One region of the Rhizobium sp. K102 genome, then DNA from elsewhere that is predicted to be linked to it. Evidence: predicted binding sites of a transcription regulator. Region 1 holds the regulator's gene; each other region holds the start of a gene.
The links. The regulator LexA, encoded in region 1, represses DNA repair genes until DNA is damaged. The targets are predictions, from matches to a motif close to TGTTCNNNNTGTGTTCNG.
Positions count from the first base shown of each region.

Region 2: a site for LexA is predicted at 4,166-4,183, ahead of dnaE (DNA polymerase III subunit alpha). Genes of this name have one in related genera too.
Region 3: a site for LexA is predicted at 1,718-1,735, ahead of MHI61_RS19240 (glycosyl transferase). Genes of this name have one in related genera too.

Region 1 is NZ_CP092436.1:1,579,386-1,586,741, forward strand. Features, by position in the region: gene MHI61_RS13635 (pyruvate dehydrogenase complex E1 component subunit beta) at 1-283, opposite strand, end outside; gene pdhA (pyruvate dehydrogenase (acetyl-transferring) E1 component subunit alpha) at 300-1,346, opposite strand; gene MHI61_RS13645 (septum formation initiator family protein) at 1,492-1,812, opposite strand; gene eno (phosphopyruvate hydratase) at 1,949-3,223, opposite strand; gene kdsA (3-deoxy-8-phosphooctulonate synthase) at 3,361-4,206, opposite strand; gene MHI61_RS13660 (VOC family protein) at 4,203-5,099, opposite strand; gene lexA (transcriptional repressor LexA) at 5,294-6,013, shown strand; gene MHI61_RS13670 (ComEC/Rec2 family competence protein) at 5,994-7,356, opposite strand, start outside.
Region 2 is NZ_CP092436.1:1,896,561-1,903,916, forward strand. Features, by position in the region: gene MHI61_RS15335 (L,D-transpeptidase family protein) at 1-322, shown strand, start outside; gene dnaE (DNA polymerase III subunit alpha) at 433-3,930, opposite strand; gene MHI61_RS15345 (DUF5680 domain-containing protein) at 4,417-4,881, shown strand; gene MHI61_RS15350 (ABC transporter ATP-binding protein) at 4,976-5,659, opposite strand; gene MHI61_RS15355 (lipoprotein-releasing ABC transporter permease subunit) at 5,674-6,978, opposite strand; gene proS (proline--tRNA ligase) at 6,994-7,356, opposite strand, start outside.
Region 3 is NZ_CP092436.1:2,670,411-2,677,766, reverse strand. Features, by position in the region: gene MHI61_RS19250 (ribonuclease HII) at 1-327, opposite strand, end outside; gene MHI61_RS19245 (PA0069 family radical SAM protein) at 493-1,650, opposite strand; gene MHI61_RS19240 (glycosyl transferase) at 1,789-2,307, shown strand; gene MHI61_RS19235 (hypothetical protein) at 2,515-2,829, shown strand; gene moaB (molybdenum cofactor biosynthesis protein B) at 2,934-3,485, opposite strand; gene MHI61_RS19225 (4-(cytidine 5'-diphospho)-2-C-methyl-D-erythritol kinase) at 3,485-4,381, opposite strand; partial or broken gene MHI61_RS19220 (tetratricopeptide repeat protein) at 4,394-6,228, opposite strand; gene MHI61_RS19215 (polyprenyl synthetase family protein) at 6,363-7,356, opposite strand, start outside.

The DNA.
Region 1 (7,356 bases):
GAGCAGCAGCAGGAGCAGTGGAAATCGCGTCGGCCGATTCGCCATCCTGCAGCAGCACGGCGATCTTGGTGTTGACCTTGACGCCTTCTGTGCCGGCATCGACGAGCAGCTTGCCGATGACGCCCTCGTCGACGGCTTCGACTTCCATCGTCGCCTTGTCGGTTTCGATTTCGGCGATCACGTCGCCCGAGGTGACCTTGTCACCTTCCTGTTTCAGCCATTTGGACAGCGTGCCTTCTTCCATCGTCGGAGAGAGGGCGGGCATGAGGATATCGATAGGCATGGGTTCCCTCCCCCGATTAGAGCAGAATGTCGGTGTAGAGCTCGGATGCATCCGGCTCCGGATCGGCCTGGGCGAAATCGGCGCTGTCGGCGACGATGTCGCGTACATCCTTGTCGATCGCCTTTAGATCGTCTTCCGAGGCCCAGCCCTTTTCGATGAGGCGCGCCTTGACCTGCTCGATCGGATCCTGCTCGGAGCGCATCTTCTGCACTTCTTCCTTGGAGCGATATTTCGCCGGGTCCGACATGGAGTGGCCGCGGTAACGATAGGTCAGCATTTCGAGAATGATCGGGCCCTTGCCGGAGCGGCAATGTTCGAGCGCCTCGTCGGCCGCCGCCTTGACAGCGCGGACGTCCATGCCGTCGACCTGGATGCCGGGGATGCCGAAGCCGGAGCCGCGCAGCGAGTAGTTCGACTGCGCGGTGGCGCGGGCCGTCGACGTACCCATGGCGTAGCGGTTGTTCTCGACGATATAGACGATCGGCAGCTTCCAGAGAGCGGCCATGTTGAAGCTCTCGTAGACTTGGCCCTGGTTGGCGGCGCCGTCGCCGAAATAGGCGATCGAGACATTGCCGTTGCCGCGGTAATGGTTGGCAAAGGCAAGGCCGGTTCCGAGTGAAACCTGAGCGCCGACGATGCCGTGGCCGCCGTAGAAATGCTTCTCTTTGGAGAACATGTGCATCGAGCCGCCCTTCCCGTGGGAATAGCCGCTGCGGCGCCCGGTCAGCTCGGCCATGACGCCGCGCGCTTCCATGCCGGTTGCGAGCATATGGCCGTGGTCGCGATAGGCGGTGATGACCTGGTCGCCTTCCTTCTGCGCCATCTGCATGCCGACGACGACAGCTTCCTGACCGATGTAGAGATGGCAAAAGCCGCCGATGAAGCCCATGCCGTAAAGCTGACCGGCCTTCTCCTCGAAGCGGCGGATCAAAAGCATCTCGCGATAGGCCTTGAGTTCCTCATCCCGATCGAAGTCGGCTACCGGGCCTCCATTCGATGCTTTGGCTGCTGGTTTTGCTGCAGTTTTGCGGCTGGAAACGGTCGCGGTCTTTCGCGGCGCCATTCAACCCTCCCTATGGGTTTGTCGTTTCTCGGTGGCGCGTACCATAGGGAAGAAATTTGACCACAGCAATGCCATAATTGCATGGCTCGTATTCGTCACTAAACTATTGGAAACAAAGCAGAAATAAGAATTAACCGAATTCCGGTTAATTGGAGTAGTGGTTGAATATGACGATCTCGTCCGCACGCGACATATTCAGCTGATATCGCGCCTTTTCATCCAACATGTCCTTGTCGAGCGAACCGTCACTGAGGAGCGCGACCTGACCTTCCAAATGTTCGCGCTTCGCCTTCAACACCGCAAGCTCTTTTTCGCGCGCGACACGCTGACGCTCGAACGTCTCCGTCGCCCGCAGGCCGTAATCGCCATGAACGCAATGATAACCGAAATAGGAGAGGAAGGCGACCGTCATGGCCGGGATGACGAACCGGCCGAATTTTCTCTTCTTATGATGCTTTGTCCACATACACGTATGCTCTTGAACGCATTACCAATTCGTTCAGCATAACGCGCAGAGATTAACCGTTCGTTGACCGTAAACAGGAGCAATAAAAAACCCGCGCCGGGAGGGCGCGGGTTAAGCCATTGACGTTCAGATTCGATCAGCCGCGGATGATCGAGCGGCCGGCATACTGCGCCTGCGGGCCGAGGCCTTCCTCGATGCGGATCAGCTGATTGTATTTGGCAAGGCGGTCGGAACGCGACAGCGAGCCTGTCTTGATCTGGCCGCAGTTGGTGGCAACCGCGAGATCGGCGATGGTCGAATCCTCGGTTTCGCCGGAGCGATGGGACATGACGGCGGTGTAGGCCGCCTTGTGCGCCGTATTGACCGCATCGAGGGTTTCCGTCAGCGAACCGATCTGGTTGACCTTGACGAGGATCGAGTTGGCGACACCCATGCGAATGCCGTCGCGAAGGCGGGCGGAGTTGGTGACGAAGAGGTCGTCGCCGACGAGCTGCGTCTTATTGCCGATCAGGTCGGTCAGCGCCTTCCAGCCGTCCCAGTCGTCTTCGGCCATGCCGTCCTCGATCGAGATGATCGGGTATTTGTCGGCGAGCTCGGCCAGATATTCGGCCATGGCGCCCGATTCGAGCGTGCGGCCTTCACCTTCAAGAACGTATTTGCCGTCCTTGAAGAATTCGGTCGAGGCGCAGTCGAGGCCGAGGCACATGTCGTCGCCCGGCTTGTAGCCGGCTTTCTCGATCGACTTCATGATGAAGTCGAGGGCCTCAGGGGCGCTCTTCAGGCCCGGTGCGAAACCGCCTTCATCGCCGACATTGGTGTTGTGGCCCTGGGCTGCAAGTTCCTTGCGGAGTGTGTGGAAGACTTCCGAACCCATGCGCACGGCTTCGGCGATCGTATCGGCGCCGACCGGCAGGATCATGAATTCCTGGAAGTCGATCGGATTGTCGGCGTGGGCGCCGCCGTTGATAATGTTCATCATCGGCACCGGCAGCAGACTCGCCGAAGCGCCGCCGACATAACGGTAGAGCGGCAGGCCGGAAGCCTGGGCGGCAGCCTTGGCGACGGCAAGCGAGACGCCGAGGATGGCGTTGGCGCCGAGGCGCGACTTGTTCGGCGTGCCGTCCAGTTCGATCATGATGTTGTCGATCTGGATCTGGTTTTCGGCGTCGATACCGCCGATGGCGTCGAAGATCTCGGTGTTGGCGGCCTCGACCGCCTTTTCGACGCCCTTGCCGAGGTAGCGCTTGCCGCCGTCGCGCAGCTCGACCGCCTCATGCCCACCCGTCGAGGCGCCCGAGGGAACGGCCGCGCGGCCCATGCTGCCGTCTTCGAGATAGACGTCGACTTCGACGGTGGGGTTGCCACGGCTATCGAGGATCTCGCGGGCGATGATATCGGTGATTGCAGTCATGGGTTCTTCCTGCTCGGTGGGTGATCAATCGTTCGAAGCCTGTCATAATCGAAGGCGTGCAAATTACAATGCCGCAATTCCCCGCCTGCGAGGCGTCTGACGTGGCCTAAACCACGATCAAGTCAGCCTGTTGAACATCAAGCCTTGGCGACCGCGTCGAAGGCAAGCAGCTTCTCAAGCAAGCGCGGCATATCCTTGAGATAAACCATGTTCGGGCCGTCGGACGGCGCGTTGTCAGGGTCCTGGTGGGTTTCGAGGAAGACGCCGGCAATTCCCGTCGCCACGGCTGCCCGCGCCAGCGTTTCAACGAATTCGCGCTGACCGCCCGAGGATTCGCCCTGCCCGCCCGGCTGGGCGACGGAATGGGTCGCATCGAAAATGACGGGCGCGCCCATCGCCGCCATGATAGGCAGCGAGCGCATGTCGGAAACCAGCGTATTGTAGCCGAAGGAAGCGCCGCGCTCGCACAGCAGCACGTTCGGATTGCCGCTGGCATTGAGCTTCTTCAGGACGTTCTTCATATCCCAGGGGGCGAGGAACTGGCCTTTCTTGACGTTGACGACGCGGCCGGTCCGAGCGGCGGCGATCAGAAGATCGGTCTGACGGCAGAGGAAGGCGGGGATCTGCAGAACGTCGATCACCTCCACCACCTCGGCGCATTGTTCGGCGGTGTGGACGTCGGTCAAGACCGGAAAGCCGAACTCCTTCTTCAGGTCGGCGAAGACCTCCATGCCCTTTTCAAGGCCAATGCCGCGCTCGGCCGAAAGCGACGTGCGGTTCGCCTTGTCGAAAGAGCTCTTGTAGACGAGGCCGATGCCGAGCTTTGCGCAGAGCTCCTTCAGCGTGCCGGCCATCATGAAGGCGTGGTCGCGGCTTTCCATCTGGCAGGGGCCGGCAATCAGCGACAGGCGGCCGGTGTTGGAAAAGGTGACCTGGCCTGCGCCCTCGCCGATCTTGACTTCGGAATTGGTATCAGTGCTCATCGTGGTTCCTCGAAGGCAAAAAGCGCGCCCTGCCCGGGCGTGGGCTTCACCAGAATGCGATTGTTCTTGCGTGTGTATGTCACTCCGTTAGCAGCCAAATGCGCTTCTGTCACGGCAAGATCGGTGACGGTGAAGAGGATTGCCTGACCGCGCAGGCCACGATCGGCGGCGGAAACGACAAGCTCGAAATAGGCCTCCAGCCCTTCCGGCGTCATCAGGCTGATCTTGGCATTGGATGCCGCGATCTTCATGCCGAAACCGGTTTTCTCCACCACCGTCTGCCCGACCGCAAGACCAACGAAGGCGGCAAACGCAGCCGGCTCCGGCGAACAAAGCGCGATCTCGGCAATGCCGGTCACGCCATTGGCATGCGTCTCCAGGGCGGCACGACCGGCCGGGAACGAATTGATGCGCTGACAGGTGAAGAGAAAGAAGTCGGGCGCGCGCAGATCTCCTGAAAAGGCCAGTTTGAAGCTGCCGACGCTTTCCGAACCGTCCGGCATCCGCATCGGCCGGCTGAACTGCAACATCTCGCCGCCACTCGCGCCGTTGCCCACGAATCGCCGATGATCGAGGCCGGCATCCTCGGTGAGAAAGGCCAACGCCGAAAGTCCCTCCTCGCCGCAGCGGAAGCGGAAGGCGCGATTGCGGGCGATGAAGACATTGCCCTGGCGGGCCGCTGTCTCGCTCTCCTCGACACTCGCCACGCCGAGCGGCTCGATATAGGTCTTGTCGGCGAAAAAAACGCAGGCATTTTCCGTTCCGAACGGATGGCGCGCATCGGCGGCGACGGTAAAGCCGAGCTTGCCGAGCCTTTCGCGCGCCAGGTCGATATTGACGACGGGCAGTACGACATGATCCAGCGGGTGCGGTTTGGCGGAATGTGCGATCATGATATCCCTCCTGACACGCCAGAGATGTGCGACAGCACCACCCCAATGCAAGACATGTGCGCCAATCCGGCGAATGAAAATAAAAATCTCGACGAGTTGGTGCGAAGTTTTACGGAAATTTAGCTACTTGCGGAACACATATGGAACATATAGTGTCCGTTCTGGATTTGTTTCAATCACGGGGTCTGACGTCGATGCTCACGCGCAAACAACAGGAGCTTCTCCTTTTCATTCATGAGCGCATGAAGGAATCCGGCGTTCCGCCCTCTTTCGACGAGATGAAGGATGCCCTGGATCTCGCCTCGAAATCCGGCATTCATCGCCTGATCACGGCGCTGGAGGAACGTGGTTTCATTCGCCGCCTACCGAACCGGGCCCGGGCCCTGGAAGTGATCAAGCTGCCGGAGGCCTATAGCCCCAGTCTTCAGCCGCGCCGCGGTTTTTCACCGAGCGTTATTGAAGGCAGCCTCGGCAAGCCCCAGCCGGTCGCCGCCCCCGCCCCCGCAAAGCCGATCGCCGACAACGGCAACACTGTGTCCGTGCCAGTCATGGGCCGGATCGCCGCCGGCGTTCCGATCTCGGCGATCCAGAACAACACGCACGACATCGTCGTTCCCGCGGATATGCTCGGCTCGGGCGAGCATTATGCGCTGGAGGTCAAGGGCGATTCGATGATCGACGCCGGAATCTTCGACGGCGACACGGTGATTATCCGCAACGGCAGCACCGCAAGTCCCGGCGATATCGTCGTTGCGCTGGTGGACGACGAGGAAGCGACGCTCAAGCGCTTTCGCCGCAAAGGTGCCTCGATCGCCCTCGAAGCCGCCAACCCGGCTTACGAGACCCGTATTTTCGGGCCTGACCGGGTCAAGGTGCAGGGCAAGCTGGTCGGCCTCATTCGCCGTTATCACTGACAGCGGACGGGCCGGATTCGGTAAAACTGTCTTTGCGCCAATCATAGGCGCGATGGCGCATCCATGGACGCGACAAAACATCGAATGCGGTTGCGACCTCGAATCCCGTCTGCGCAAAACGCAGTTCGACGGAACCGGTCCTGCGCAGCGTCTCGCCGGTGAATAGCGTCGCACCCGAGCGGCAGCGGTCGAAACGCAGGCGCACCGCGGTCACGACAATCTCGCCGGCGTCGCAGGCCGGGCCGAGATAGGCGGCATTGTCGATGACGGCGACGACATGGCCATTGCCGAGCCTGGCTATGCACCAGGCCTTCTTGACGCAGGAAAATCGATTTACCTCACCGCCGGCTGCAGCGGCCACCATTGCCGTCCTCGCGTCATTCTGCTGGTCGCGGGACAGCCTGACGCGGCGGTCCTCACCCGGTGGCGGGATGGCAGGGCCATCCAGAATCTTCGGCGGGTAGTGCGCCGGCAGGACCAGCGCTCTCTGCCACTGGCCGAAGATGAAATCCGGCGGATTTTCGCGGTTGGAAGCCAGTGCCGCCGTCGCGACAAGCGCGACCAGACCACCATCCTCGGATATTACCAGATCCGGTGGCCGGGACCCCGGCAGAGTGAGCACGATGAGCGTCGAGACGGCGAGGATCGATGTGCCGGCATGGCGCAACCGGGTGCGGAGCAGCGTCAGCAGCAGAAAGCCTGCCACGGCGACCGCGAAATACCAGGCGGGCAAGCGGCCGAGGTCGATATCGCCGCCCCAGCCGGACACCGTCTTGGCGACCGCAATCACCAGATCGAGGCCGAAGCCGACCACCTTCCAGAGCGGAGCGTCCAGACCGAACGGCATGAGCAACATCGCCAGCAGTCCGGCCGGCATGACGATGAAGGAGATGATCGGCATTGTCGCAAGGTTTGCCGGCAGGCCATAAGCGGTCAGGCGATGAAAATGCTCGACCGCAAACAGCGCCGTGGAAAATCCGCCGATCAGCGAGGTCAGGAAGACGCCGCCGAAGAAACCGGCGACCGCCACGACCGGCCGCAGCACCGGCAGCTTCAGCAACGCGTTCTCCCGGACGCGCCGGTCCTTCCACAGCTGATAGCCCGATACCAGTGCCAAAGTCGCGGCAAAGGACATCTGGAAGCTCGGACCCAAGACTTCGGAGGGTGAAATGGCGATGATGATGAGCGCCGAGAGAACGACATTGCGTAGGCTGATCGACGGCCGGTCGAAGAAGACGGCAATCAGCATGATCGCCATCATAATGAAGGCGCGTTCGGCCGAAACCCCGAATCCTGAGATCAGGAAGTAGGCTGTGACGGCGACGAGTGCGCCGGCAGCAGCG
Region 2 (7,356 bases), 320 kb from region 1:
TCCGGGGCTGGCGCTCGGCACGCATTTCTTCACCCTGCAGGCGGTGGATGAAAAGGCCGGCACGGCGGACTGGCTCGGCATCACGCTCGAAAACAATCTCACGCGCGAAACGATGAAGCGGCTCGGGATCAGCAATCAGGAAAGCTCGATCGTCACCGGCAAGCCGATCGCCCGTTCGCTGAGCCGGATTTCCATCCCCGACGAGACCCGCCACAAGATCGACGCGCTGATCGCGCCCGGCTCGACGCTGACGATCTCCGATACCGGCCTCGGCCGGGAGACCGGCGAAGGCACGAATTTCATTACCATCACCCGCGGCTGACGGCCATCACCCCGGGGCCGAGGTGCATCACCCTGGGTAAGGTGCATTACCCAAGGCGATCCACTTCGCCGCTGGCGATCCACTTCGCCGCTGGGCGATCCGCGTCACGATCACACCAGCTCGACGTCGACGACGCCGGGGGCAGCGCGAAGGGCGGCGGCGATCTCCGGTGTGATGCGGTATTTCTCCGGCAGCGCCACTTCGACCTCGCGCTTGCCCTCTTCCTTGATGACGATGAAGGAAACCAGGCCGTCGCCCTTGGCGTTCAAATGGCCGGCAACCATTTTCAGCGGTCCGGAATCGCGGACATAGACGCGCAGCGCCTTCTGCATCTGCAGCGACTTCTCCTCCAGCGACTGGATCGTCTGGATGCGCAGACCGATGCCCTCCGGCCGTTCCTCGCCGGTCGCGGTCAGCAGGAAGGATTTTCCGGACTCCAACATGTCGCGGTACTGGTTCAGCATTTCCGAAAACAGCACGGCTTCGAACTGGCCCGACGAATCCGAAAAGACGATGATGCCCATCTTGTTGCCGGTGCGGGTCTTGCGCTCCTGCTTGGAGATGACGGTGCCGGCAAGGCGCGCATTGGACGCGCCCTGTTTGATCGCTGCGGAAAATTCGGCAAAGGTCTGTACCCGCATCTTCTGTAGGATGTTGTTGTAGGAATCGAGCGGGTGGGCGGTGAGATAGAAGCCCAGCACCTGGAACTCCTTGAGCAGCCGCTCAGAGGCAAGCCAGGGCGAAAACGGCGGCAGGGAGATCTTCTCAGGCCCGGACGTTAGCGTGCTGCCGAAAATATCCGACTGCCCGCTCAGCTTGTTCTCCTGGGCGCGCTGGGCGTAACCAAGGATACGGTCGAGGCCGGCCGAAAGCTGGGCGCGATCCATACCGAAACAATCGAAGGCACCGGCAAAGATCAGGCTTTCCAACACGCGGCGGTTGACCTGGCGCGGGTCGATGCGCAGGCAGAAATCCTCGATGCCGGCAAAGGGCTTGTCGCCGCGCACCTCGACGATATGGTCGACGGCGGATTCGCCAACGCCCTTGAGAGCGGCGAGCGCATAATAGATGCGGTTGTCGCCGGTTTCGAACTGGCGGAAGGAAGTCTGCACCGACGGGGCGATCACCTCGATGCCGAGGCGCTTGGCGTCCTGGCGGAAGTCGTTGACCTTTTCCGTGTTGGACATGTCGAGCGTCATCGAGGCGGCGAGGAATTCAACCGGATAATGCGCCTTCATATAGGCCGTCTGGTAGGAGACAATGGCGTAGGCGGCGGCATGCGACTTGTTGAAGCCGTAATTGGCGAACTTCGCCAGCAGTTCGAAGATATTGTCGGCTTGCGGCTTCGATACGCCGTTCTTAACGGCGCCATCGACGAAGCGTTCGCGCTGCTGGTCCATCTCAGCCTTGATCTTCTTACCCATGGCGCGGCGCAAAAGATCGGCTTCTCCGAGCGAATAACCGGACAGGACCTGGGCGATCTGCATCACCTGTTCCTGATAGACGATGACCCCTTGGGTTTCCTTGAGCAGGTGGTCGATCATCGGATGGATCGATTCCAGCTCTTCGTCACCGTGCTTGCGGGCGTTGTAGGTCGGGATGTTCTCCATCGGACCCGGACGATAGAGCGCCACCAGCGCAATGATGTCCTCGATGCAGTCCGGCCTCATGCCGATCAGCGCCTTGCGCATGCCGGCACTTTCCACCTGGAACACGCCGACCGTCTCGCCGCGTGACAGCATCTCATAGGTCTTCTTGTCGTCCAGGGGAATGGCCGCAAGGTCGACACTGATGCCGCGCTTGGCGACGAAATCGACGGCGACCTTCAGGACGGTCAGCGTCTTCAGGCCGAGGAAGTCGAATTTGACCAGGCCCGCCTGCTCCACCCATTTCATGTTGAACTGGGTGACCGGCATGTCGGAGCGCGGATCGCGATACATCGGCACGAGCTTGGATAGCGGGCGGTCGCCGATGACGATACCGGCGGCATGGGTCGAGGCATGGCGGTAAAGTCCCTCGATCTTCTGAGCGATATCGAGCAGGCGCGCGACCACCGGCTCCTTCGCCGCCTCCTCCTGCAGCTTCGGCTCCTCCTCGATCGCCTTGGAGAGCGGCGTGGGATTGGCCGGATTGTTCGGCACCAGTTTGCAGATCTTGTCGACCTGGCCGTAGGGCATCTCCAGCACGCGGCCGACGTCGCGGAGTGCTGCGCGCGCCTGCAGCGAACCGAAGGTGATGATCTGGGCCACCTGTTCGCGGCCGTACTTGGCCTGGACGTATCGGATCACCTCTTCGCGGCGGTCCTGGCAGAAGTCGATGTCGAAGTCCGGCATCGACACGCGCTCCGGATTGAGGAAGCGTTCGAACAGCAGCGAAAACCGCAAGGGATCGACGTCGGTGATCGTCAGCGCGTAGGCGACCAGCGAACCGGCGCCCGAACCGCGGCCAGGCCCAACCGGAATGTCATGCTGCTTGGCCCATTTGATGAAGTCGGCAACGATCAGGAAGTAGCCGGGAAAGCGCATGCGCTCGATGACGCTGAGCTCGAATTCCAGCCGCTCGCGATAATCCTTTTCCTCATAACCCGGCGACATGCCGAGGGTCGAAAGCCGCATGTCCAGCCCTTCGACCGCCTGGCGGCGCAATTCGCCCGCCTCGGCGCGTTCGGCCTCCTCGGCGTCGTCGGTCGCACCCGTGAAACGCGGCAGGATCGGTTTGCGCGTCTTCAATACGAAGGAGCAGCGCTTGGCGATCTCGATCGTGTTCTCCAGCGCTTCCGGCAAATCGGCAAAGAGCTTGGCCATTTCGGCGCGGCTCTTCAGGTAGTGATCCGGCGTCAGGCGAAAGCGACTGTCGTCGGAGACGATGGCATTATGGGCGACGGCCATCAGCGCATCATGGGCGTCGTAATCGTCGCGTGTCGGAAAGAAGGCCTCGTTGGTCGCGACCAGCGGCAGATCGTGGGCATAGGCGAGCCCGACGATCTTCTGCTCGTGCCGCTTGTCGTAGGTGCCATGCCGCTGCAGTTCGACATAGAGCCTGTCGCCGAAGAGACGCTTCAGCATGAGCAGCCGCGCTTCGGCCTGGGCGGGATGACCCTCCCTGATCGCCCCATCGACCGGCCCCGTCAGGGCACCGGTCAACGCGATCAGCCCTTCCGTGCCCGCCTCCTCCAGCCAGGAGGTTCGGACATGGACGGCCTGATTGCCTTCACCACCGAGATAGGCGCGGCTGATGAGGTCGACCAGCCTTTCGTAACCGGCCTCCGTGGCCGCGAGAAGAACGATCGACGGCAGCTTGACCAATGCCTGCTGGCCGCCGCGTTTTTCGGTCTCCAGCCCGTCTTCCATGTCGATCGAGACCTGGCAGCCGATGATCGGCTGCAGCCCGTCGTCCATTGCCTTCTGCGAGAATTCGAGGGCGACGAACAGATTGTTGGTGTCGGTAATCGCGATGGCCGGCTGATTGTCTCCGGCCGCCTTGTAGAGAATCTTCTTCAGCGGCAGCGCGCCTTCGAGAAGCGAATAGGCGGAATGGATTCTCAGGTGAATGAAGCCCGGCGTGTCGCCGATCGCCTCACCCGTCGAAGCCCTTACTATATCCGCCATGACATGCCTTCCCAATCACCGAATGAATCAGACGCATTGTCGGCATGGAGGGCGATGATGTCCAGAAGAAGTCCCGCGTTCGAACCGCATGATGACCATGCAGTCCCCTGAAAACTTTAGATCGCGATGACGATGAGCGAGAAGCTGGCAACGAACATTGCGATGGAGGTGAATGCTGCGATATCACGGATCATGTCAGTCATCTGGCTCTCCTTTACTCGTTATGTTTTCAATTTGTTCGATCTATGTTCCGATGTCAACAGGAATCTTTTCCTTCCTGCTTGCGTTTGAAAAACACCCCGGCGACGCAACGGTTCGGTGAAAGCTTCGGCGACGGGCTTGAGATGCCGAGCCGCGGCCTCGCCGGCCCCGGTGCCGCAAGGAACGTGGACACATCCCGCGGACGACAAGGGCTCCCCGTATTTGTTCTGTTTATGTTCTGCGCATCCTGCTATATCCCAACTGATGAATCAGGAGGAGGACCCTATGCCCGAGACAGCGATGCTGAACGAATTCGTCGTCGAAGCCAAAGCTGCCAGCTATGTCGGCGGCGGCGTGCCGCGCCCGCCCTGCCGGCAGGGGTCTCACGATATCGGCTACGTGCGCGGCGACTGGCGCTATCTCGACAGCTATTTCGGCGGCACCGACTTCGCCGGACAGGAGGTGGTGTGGTTTGCCGACGAGCCGATCTGGGCGATGAATTATTTCGGCTGGGTCATTGCGCCCGATCTCATCGATGCCAGCGCAGCGGGAACAGTGATCAAGGCGGCGCTTTCTGCCATGTACCGGCAGGGCCGCTTTCTCGGCGGAATGGAATTCGACCATCCGTTCGGGCGCTATGTCGATCGCAGCGAAGGCGGCTGTGAACGGTTCAGCGGTCATGAATGCATCATGGTCGACGGACGGAAGGCTTACGCGCTCGACTATCGCGGCGGACTGATCATCCCATGACGGAGCCGGAGGCGGGTAGATTCGAACCTGCCGCCAGACGCGTCATCTCTTCGTCTTTATCCCGGAACCGCTGCGCACGTCCGGGCGACATCGATCAGAAATCGACGACCTTGCCGTCGGAGATCGTCACGCGCCGATCCATGCGGCGGGCGAGTTCGTGGTTGTGCGTGGCGATAAGGGCGGCGAGGCCGGACTGGCGCACCAAGGCCTCGAGCGCGTCGAAGACGTAGCTTGCCGTTTCCGGGTCGAGATTACCGGTCGGCTCGTCGGCCAGAAGCAGGGTCGGCGCATTGGCGACGGCGCGGGCGATCGCAACGCGCTGCTGCTCGCCACCTGAAAGTTCGGCCGGGCGGTGCGAGCCGCGATGGCCGATGCGCATATAGTCGAGAAGCTGGCCGGCCCGCTCTCCGGCTTCCTTCCAGGACAGGCCGGCGATCAGCTGCGGCATCATGATGTTTTCGAGCGCGGAAAATTCCGGCAGGAGGTGATGGAACTGATAGACGAAGCCGATCTCGCGGCGACGGATCGCCGTGCGCTTCTCGTCGCTCAGCCCGTCGCAGGCATGGCCGTTGATGGTGACTTCGCCGCCGTCGGGATGCTCGAGCAAACCGGCGACATGCAGCAGCGTCGACTTGCCGGTGCCGGAGGGGGCGACAAGAGCGACGATCTCGCCTTTCGACAGCGAGAAATCCGCACCCTTCAGGATCGAGAGCAGCGTATCGCCCTGCCCGTAATGGCGCTCGACGCCGGTAAGCTTGAGGACGACGTTGCGATTCATGAATGCGGCATTCCTTATTCGTAGCGCAGGGCCTGCACCGGATCGAGCCTGGAGGCGCGCCATGCCGGGAAGATCGTGGCCATGAAGGAGAGGCTGAGCGCCATGATCACGACCGAAATCGTTTCGCTGAGATCCATCTCGGCCGGCAACTGGCTGAGGAAGTAGACCTGCGGATTGAAGATCACGGTGCCTGAGATCCAGGAGAAGAACTGGCGGATGGATTCGATGTTGACGCAGACGAGGACGCCGAGCAGCACTCCGGCGATGGTGCCGACAATACCGATCGCCGCCCCGGTCATGAAGAAGATGCGCATGATGGCGCCGGCGCTGGCGCCCATCGTGCGCAGAATGGCGATATCGCTGCCCTTGTCCTTCACTAGCATGATGAGGCCGGAGATGATGTTCAGCGCCGCGACAAGCACGATCAGCGTCAGGATCATGAACATCACGTTGCGCTCAACCTGCAGCGCCGAGAAGAAGGTCTGATTGCGCTGGCGCCAGTCGGTGAGGTTGATCTGGCGGCCGGCCGCCTCCTCCACCTTCGGCCTCAGAGCGTCGATATCATCGGGGTGATCGGCGAAAAGCTCGATCGACTGCACCAGCCCAGCGGCATTGAAATAGAGCTGCGCTTCCTCGAGCGGCATGAAGATGATCGAGGAATCATATTCAGACATGCCGATCTCGAACAAGCCGGAGATTTTGTAGGACTTGACGCGCGGATTGACGCCCATCGGCGTGATGTCACCTTCCGGCGAGGTCAGGGTGATGAGGTCGCCGACGCGAAGACCCAGTTGATCGGCCATGCGAGTGCCGATCAGCACGCCTTCACCGGCGGCGAAGCCCACCATATCGCCGGATCTGATGTTATCCGAGACCGTTTTGAGCTTGGTCAGGTCTTCAGCGCGGACGCCGCGCACCAAAGCGCCGGTGCTGCCGCCGGCCGATGCGGAGGCGAGTACCTGGCCTTCCACCAGGGGCAGCGCCATCTTGATGCCGGGCACGCCGGCGAGCCTACTGGCGAGGTCGGGATAATCGGTGAAAGGACCATCGACCGGTTGCACGATCATGTGGCCGTTGATGCCTAGAATGCGCGAGACGAGCTCGGTGCGGAAGCCGTTCATGACGGCCATGACGATGATCAGCGTCGCGACGCCGAGCATGATGCCGACGAAGGAGAAGCCGGCGATGACCGAGATGAAGGCTTCCTTGCGCCGGGCGCGCAGATAGCGCCAGGCCACAAGGCGTTCGAAGGTGGAAAATGGCTTGCCAGCCGGACCCAAGCCGGATGTTGAACTCCGGTCCACTGCTGCCTCTGCCATTTCGCCTCCGTTTCCTTAAGCCACGAACCTGTTGATCGCCGCTTCGATCGTCATCGTTTCGCGGGCGCCGGTCTTGCGGTCCTTCACTTCGACCTCGCCGTTCGCGACCGCGCGCGGGCCGGCGATGATCTGGACGGGTACACCGATCAGGTCGGCGGTCGCGAATTTCGTGCCGGCCCGGTCGTCGGTATCGTCATAGAGCACATCCTTGCCGGCCTTGCTGAGCGCGGCATAGATCAGCTCGCAGGTATCGTCACAGGCCTGATCGCCCGCCTTCATGTTGATCACAACGATATCGAAGGGCGCGACCGATGCCGGCCAGATGATTCCGTTGTCGTCATGCGATGCTTCGATGATGGCGGGAACAAGGCGCGTCGG
Region 3 (7,356 bases), 1.1 Mb from region 1:
TGCCTTGCGGATATCCGTCTCGTCGATGCGCGTCGAGCTGGATGAGGCGATCGAGACGGTCGCGGTCGCGAGAATCTGCACGAACAGTTCCTCGCGCCGCTGCGCCGAAAGTTGCTTGGAATCGTTGAGGCCCTCGGGGATGCGCTTCGGGTCGAGGATAACGGCGGCGGCGACGACCGGCCCGGCGAGCGGCCCGCGGCCGGCCTCGTCGGCGCCGGCGACCGGCCAGTGGCCGGCCTTGCGGGCTTTGAGTTCCAGGCGGAAATCCGGCACGAGCGGAGCCGTGTCGAAAAGCAGGGGAGAATCGGGTGGCGTGCGAGGTTTCATGCGGCTGAACCTCGCACGCCAACCCGATTTCCCGCAAGTCCCCGGATCAGGGCGGCGGCCGGGGACGGTCCGGCGGATGGTGGCGGTGAAGGCCATCCGCGGGAATTGCGCTCGGGCTCGAAAACAGGGCGGTTTCTCGATGGGCCGATGCGCAAATTCTATAAATCAGAGCAGCGACAGCTGGACGCCGCTGCCATCAGGCGGCACGAACAGATCGTCGCGCAGCGGCAGACCCCGCCGCGTCAGGCCGAAACGCCTCGCCGCCATTTCGAAGCGCCGGGCGATCTGCCACGCATAGGGACCGGCGCCCTTCATGCGCTTGCCGAATTCAGCATCGTAATCCTTGCCGCCGCGCATCGAGCGCACCAGCGACATCACATGCCGGTAGCGATCGGGATAATGCTGCAACAGCCAGTCGCGGAAGAGCGGGCTGACCTCGAGCGGCAGCCGCAGGATGACATAGCTCGCCTCGACGGCGCCGGCTGCCTTGGCCGATTCGAGGATGCGCTCCAGCTCGTGATCGTTCAGCGCCGGGATCAGCGGCGCGGCCATCACTGCCGTTTGGATTCCTGCTTCCGACAGTGTGTGAATGGTCTCCAGCCGACGCGGCGGCGTGGCGGCGCGCGGCTCCATCGTCCGGGCAAGCTTGCGGTCGAGCGTGGTCACGGAGATGCCGACGCGCACCAGGTTCTTCGCCGCCATCTCCTGCAGAATGTCGAGATCCCGCAAGATCATCGCCGACTTGGTGACGATCGAGACCGGATGGTTCGCCTTGTTCAAAACCTCGAGAATGCCGCGCATGATGCGCCATTCCTTCTCGACCGGCTGATAGGGGTCGGTATTGGTGCCGATTGCGATCGCCCGCACCTTGTAACCCGGCTTGGCGAGCTCCCGCTCCAGCAGCTTAGCCGCATCCGGCTTGGCGAACAGTTTCGTCTCGAAATCGAGCCCCGCCGAAAGCCCCATATAGGCGTGTGTCGGCCGGGCGAAACAATAAATGCAGCCATGCTCGCAGCCGCGATAGGGATTGATCGAGCGGTCGAAGGCGACGTCGGGCGATTCGTTGCGGGTGATGGCCGTGCGCGGCTTTTCGATCTGCACCTCGGTCTTGAACGGCGGCAGCTCTTCCAGCGTCTGCCAGCCGTCGTCGAAGGTCTCCCGCTGCAGCGCCTCGAACCTGCCGGTCGGGTTCAGTCCGGCCCCGCGCCCGCGCCGACGGTCGACCTCGACCCTCAGCCCGGAGGAGACGATCATCGCATCGGCAATATCTGCCGTATTGGCAGGCGCGAATGCGGCCTGCCCTGCCAGGGACTGCTCTCTCATCGGATTCTCCCGCAGCGGGAAGCCATCGCTCCGCTCGTTTTGATGATTAAATTCCTATCGGCAAATAGAGAACAATGCAAGAACAAAATGCGGAAAACGCCGCTGGCAAAAATTTGTGCGGCGCATTATGACTAGGCAATGTTGACGGTTGTTCTCGAATGTCAGGATCAGGAATCTGAGCTGGCCCAGACCTTATCGGTCTTGGTGGCAGGCGCGGTGGAGGGGCTCGTCGGCGATGTGGTCGTGCTCGATCACGGCTCGCGCGACGGCAGCTCGCGGGTCGCCGACGCGGCCGGCTGCCGGTTTCATTCGCAGTGGGATATCAAGGACATCGTCGCTTCCGCCCGCGGCGACTGGCTGCTTTTCGTCGAGCCGGGTGCACGCCCGCAGGTGGGCTGGATCGACGAGATTGCCGAATATATCGCGCTCAACAAGGCGCCGGCGCGCTTCACCGCTTCGCGCGGCTACCGGCGCCCATTTTTCGAGCGCATCGGCCGCGCCGCGCCGCCGCTGGAGCTTGGTCTGCTGATGCCGAAGAGCCAGGCGCTGGCCGCCGCCAGGAGCGGCATGCGGCTTGCCGAATTCGCCAAGGGCCAGAAGCCGCGTAAACTAACAAGTGAATTGATTCCTTCCTGGGTGGCGCGCGCGGCGCGGTAAGCATTTTCACTCCCCCGCACCGAAGCAGCATCACAACCCTTCCCACATCGCGCAAAAAATGGCGCCCAATCAGATTTCGCGCTATAATTCGCCCATGGCGCCGCCGAAGCCGCGCTTCGCAACGGGTGGCCATGAATGCCGGTGGACGGCAGAACAGGTCGGCGAAAATCTCCTCTTCTGCCGGGTTCCGGCGAAAGGAGGTGCGTCATGATCCGCCATACGCTTTACGGCCTTGTGGCAGTCATATTGGCGACGTTGATGATCGCGCATCCGCATTCGGCAGCATCGCAGGCGATGCTCAGTTGCGCAGGCCGATCCGACGTCGTCAAATTCCTGGACAAGAATTTTGCTGAGAAGCTGACGGCGGTCGGGCTGGTCAATCAGAACGCCGTGCTGGAGGTCTACACCGCCGAAAGCGGCACCTGGACGCTCGTCGTCACGGATGTTCACGGCATCAGCTGCATCCTGCTATCGGGTGACAGCTGGGAAACGATGCCGTCTCTGCCGGGCCTTGCCACCTAATGCATGTCGCCCGGAACTGTACAGCGGTTCAGCGACAACGATTATGCCTAAAAATAACGGGCTAAAGCGCGCCGCGATCGTTCGGATTGGCTTCTCGCGAAATTCTATTTCTGTGCGCCGCGTTTCAGATGCTCGTCGAGACGCGGCATGATCTCGACGAAGTTGCACGGCGTGCTGCGGTAGTCGAGCTGCCCCTTCAGAATGCCGTCCCAGGCATCCCGGCAGGCGCCGGGCGAGCCCGGCAGGGCGAAGATGAAGGTGGCATTGGCGACACCTGCCGTGGCGCGCGACTGGATCGTCGCCGTGCCGATCTTCTCGTAGGAGATGCGGTGAAAGACGGCGGAAAAGCCGTCCATGCGCTTTTCGAACAAGGGCTCCAGCGCTTCCGGCGTCACATCACGGCCGGTAAAGCCGGTGCCGCCAGACGTGATGACGACATCGATGTCGTCCCGCTCGGTCCAGGCCTTGACCTGCGCGGCGATTTTGTCGCGATCGTCAGGCACGATCGCCCGCTCGACCAGCCGGTGACCCGCTTCGGTGATCCGCGCCGCCAGCGTATCGCCGGATTTGTCGGTTTCCGGCGTGCGGGTATCCGAGACGGTGAGGACAGAGATGCCGACGGCGATAAACGGCCGCTTTTCGTCCAGACCTGCCATTACATGCCTCCCGAAACCGTTTCCGTCGCCCGGACATACCAGTCGGGCCGCTCGCCGTGAAGAGCTGACGCCGCCTCGTGCGCCGCCGCCATGCTCGTAAAAATGCCGAAGCAGGTGGCGCCGGAGCCGGACATGCGGGTGATGAGCGCGCCTTGGGCCTGCAGCATCTGCGAGATCATTGCAATCTCCGGCACCAGTTCGCGCGCCGGCGCCTCCAGATCGTTGCGGGCCGAGCCGATCGCCGTCAGCCAGCCGGAAGTCCCGGACAGACCGGGAGCAAGGTTGAGGGCCGGATTGTTCTTTGCCGGCAGCCGGCGGAAGACTTCGGGCGTCGACACGCCCTTCAGCGGATTGGCGAGCACCATGGCGAACGCCGGCAGCTCAGGCACGGCTTCGATCCTTTCGCCGATGCCGCGGGCAATCAGCGGCCGGCTTTCAAGGCACATCGGCACATCGGCGCCGAGCTTCAGCGCGAGGCTGGCAAGCGTCTCCACCGGCAAGTCCATGCCCCAGAGCCGCATCAGTCCGCGCAGCGTCGCGGCCGCATCGGCTGAGCCGCCGCCGATGCCGGAGGCGATCGGCAGGTTCTTTTGCAGGTGGATATGCACAGGGAAGGTGAGGGCACCGAGCGTCTCGCGCAGGAGATCGCGAGCCCGCAGCACCAGGTTGGTGCCGCCGTCGCCGGCAAGTGTCTCGCCGAAAGGGCCCGACAGCGTGAAAGCGTCGGCCTGTGCAGGCAGAAAGCCCAGCCGGTCGCCGCAATCGGCGAAGGTCACCAGCATGTCGAGCAGATGGTAGCCATCCGCCCGCTGGCCGGTCACATGCAAAGCGAGATTGATCTTCGCGCGCGCCTTTTCGGTGACGCCGAAAGCCTCGGCCAGGCCTTCTTCAGGCATGCTTGCCGCCCGTCAGGATTTCTTGTCGACCGGCGGCGGGGTGACGGGCGCCGGATCCGGCTGCTTCTTGTCGGCCGCCTTGGCATCGTCGCTGGCAGGAGGCAGGCCGTTGGCGACCTTGTCCTTGATCTTCGGAATTTCGGCGGCTTCCGGCTCGGAGGCGAGCGCCCGGTTCCACTGATAGACGGCCTCGAGCTTGCGGCCGACGCGCCAGTAGGCGTCGCCCAGATGGTCGTTGATCGTCGCGTCGCCGGCCTTGATCTGTGCGGCCCGCTCCAGCTCGTCGACGGCGTCGTCGAAGCGGTTAAGGCGGAAATAGGCCCAGCCGAGCGAATCGATGATGTAGCCGTCGTCAGGGCGAAGCTCGACGGCCTTCTTGATCATGCCGAGGCCTTCGTCGAGGTTCCGGTTCATGTCGATCCAGGAATAGCCGAGATAGTTCAGCACCTGCGGCTGGTCGGGATTAAGCTCCAGGGCCTTGCGGAAGTTCGGTTCGGCCTGGTCCCACTTCTTCAGCCGCTCATAGGCAATGCCGCGCTGGAAGAAGACGCTCCAGTTGGCGCGGCCGGCAATGGGGCCGATCGCTTCGACCGCCTTGTCGTAATTGGCGGCCATCGCCTCATAGTCCTTGGCGTCGGAGAGCACGCTGCCATAGGCGAGGTAGCTGCGGATGTCCTTCGGGTCGGAGGCAATCAGCGCCTGCAGGTGCTTGCGCGCCTCTTCCACCTTGCCCCCCTGGGCAAGGGCAAGGCCGAGCTGCAGCTCGGAGATGCGGCGCATCGGCGAATTTTCCGGCACCTTCTTGTAGAGCGCGATGGCGCGGTCCATCTGGTTCTGCTTCTCGGCGATGCCGCCGAGCAGCACCAGCGTATCGGCGCTGTTCGGGTCGAGTGCTTTGGCCGTCTGCAGGTAGAGCGAGACGATGTCCTCGGCGCCGTCGCGGTTCAGCGCGCCGCCGACCGAAAACAGCACGCCGGCAGCCCCTTCTTCAGCGGTCTTGACCTGCTGCTCCTGCTTCTCGCCCTTTTCGATGCTGTCGCGTAGCGCGTTCAGCGGCGCATAGTTCGGCAGCAGGTTGTCGCCGACCGATACGGCGTCGAGCGCCTTCTGCTTGTTGCCCTGTGTCGCTTCGAGGCGGGCAAGCGCCATGACCGCGCGCATGAAGGTGTCGGGCGCCGTCGCACCCCTTCCTTGTCGAGCACGGCGTCGTTCAGATGCTTTCGGGCGGATTTCACGTCGCCGATGGCGATGGCGATCGCGCCGGCATTGTAATTCTGGAAGATGCGGAACCAGTCCGGGCCCTTCATCTTCTCGACCATGGTGAGTGCTTCCTTGCCGCGGCCGGCGCCGACGCGGGCCCAGGCAAGCAGCAGGTCGTTCATCATCCGGTCGAGATCGTTCGGGCCCTTGTATTTCAGGATGGCTTCGGCGGTCTTGTAGTCGTCGCGGCGCACGGCATCCATGCCGCGCACGATCGTGGTGATGCGCTCGACGGAGGGGTCGCCCTTCAAGTCGTTGGCATATTTGACGCCTTCTTTGATGTCGCCGTTGAGCAGCAGCGAAATCATCAGCCGCTGGCGGATCTCCGGATTGCCGGGCTCGATCAGCAGCGCCTTCTTGTAGAGCGCGATCGCCGTTTCATAGTCATGATCGACATCGGCCGTGCGTGCGGCGAGGAAGGCGCCGGAGAAGGTGGTAACGCTATCGGCATCGAAGGTATCGGTTTTGCCGGCATCGCCCGCCGTCTTGGCCGCATCCTCGGCGTTCACGCCGGCGAAGACGCCGAGCGAAAGAACAGCCGCCAATGCTGCGCTCGTAAGAAGACGGATGGCAATTCTCTGCCGCATGAGGAAACCTTTCTTCGAGAGCGCCCGGCCATGATGATGCCGGTCGCAAATCAGTTGTGATCACTGATTCATAACAGGATGGCTTTTTTGAAGCGGCGCCGCAAGAAAATCAGGCTGCAATCGAGAACGTTTGGTCAGTTGACGCGCTCGATGCAGAAGTCGATCACTTCCATCAGGGCGGATTTCCACACCGTATCGGGAAGCGGCGCCAGCGCATCGCGGGCGATCGTGCCATAATGGACCGCCCGGCCGATCGTGTCGCTGAGCGTGCCGTATTTGGTGATCAGCCCGAGGGCTTTTTCCAGATTGGCGTCGCTGCTGTTGCCGGCCTCGATCGCATCGCGCCAGAAGGCGCGTTCGTCCTGCGTGCCGCGGCGATAGGCGAGGATGACGGGAAGCGTGATCTTGCCTTCGCGGAAATCGTCACCGACATTCTTGCCGAGATCGGCGGCCTTGCCGCCGTAATCCAGCGCGTCGTCGACGAGCTGGAAGGCGAGCCCCAGATTCATGCCGTAGGATTTCAGCGCGTTGCGGCCGGAGCGGCCGGCATCGGCGACGATCGGCCCGACTTCGGCGGCCGCCGCAAAAAGCGCCGCCGTCTTGGCGCGGATGACGGCGAGGTAATCGTCCTCGGTCGTCTCCATGTTCTTGGCGACGGAAAGCTGCAGCACCTCGCCCTCGGCGATCACGCAGGCGGCGGAAGAGAGCACATCGAGCGCATCGAGCGAGCCGACATCGACCATCATGCGGAAGGCCTGGCCGAGCAGGAAGTCGCCGACCAGCACGCTTGCCTGGTTGCCCCAGATCATCCGCGCCGTCGATTTGCCGCGGCGCAGGTCGCTTTCGTCGACGACGTCGTCATGCAGCAGTGTTGCCGTGTGCATGAATTCGACCGATGTGGCGAGCTTGACGTGATTTTCGCCGCGGTAGTCGAACAGCGAGGAGGCTGCCAGCGTCAGCATCGGCCGCAGCCGCTTGCCGCCGGACGAGATCAGATGGTTCGCCACTTCGGGGATCATCTGCACGTCGGAGCCGGCCTTGGACAGAATGAGCTGGTTCACCCGCTCCATATCCGCCCTGGTGAGATCGACCAACGGCTTTATGGATGCCAGTTTGTTTTTGCTTTCT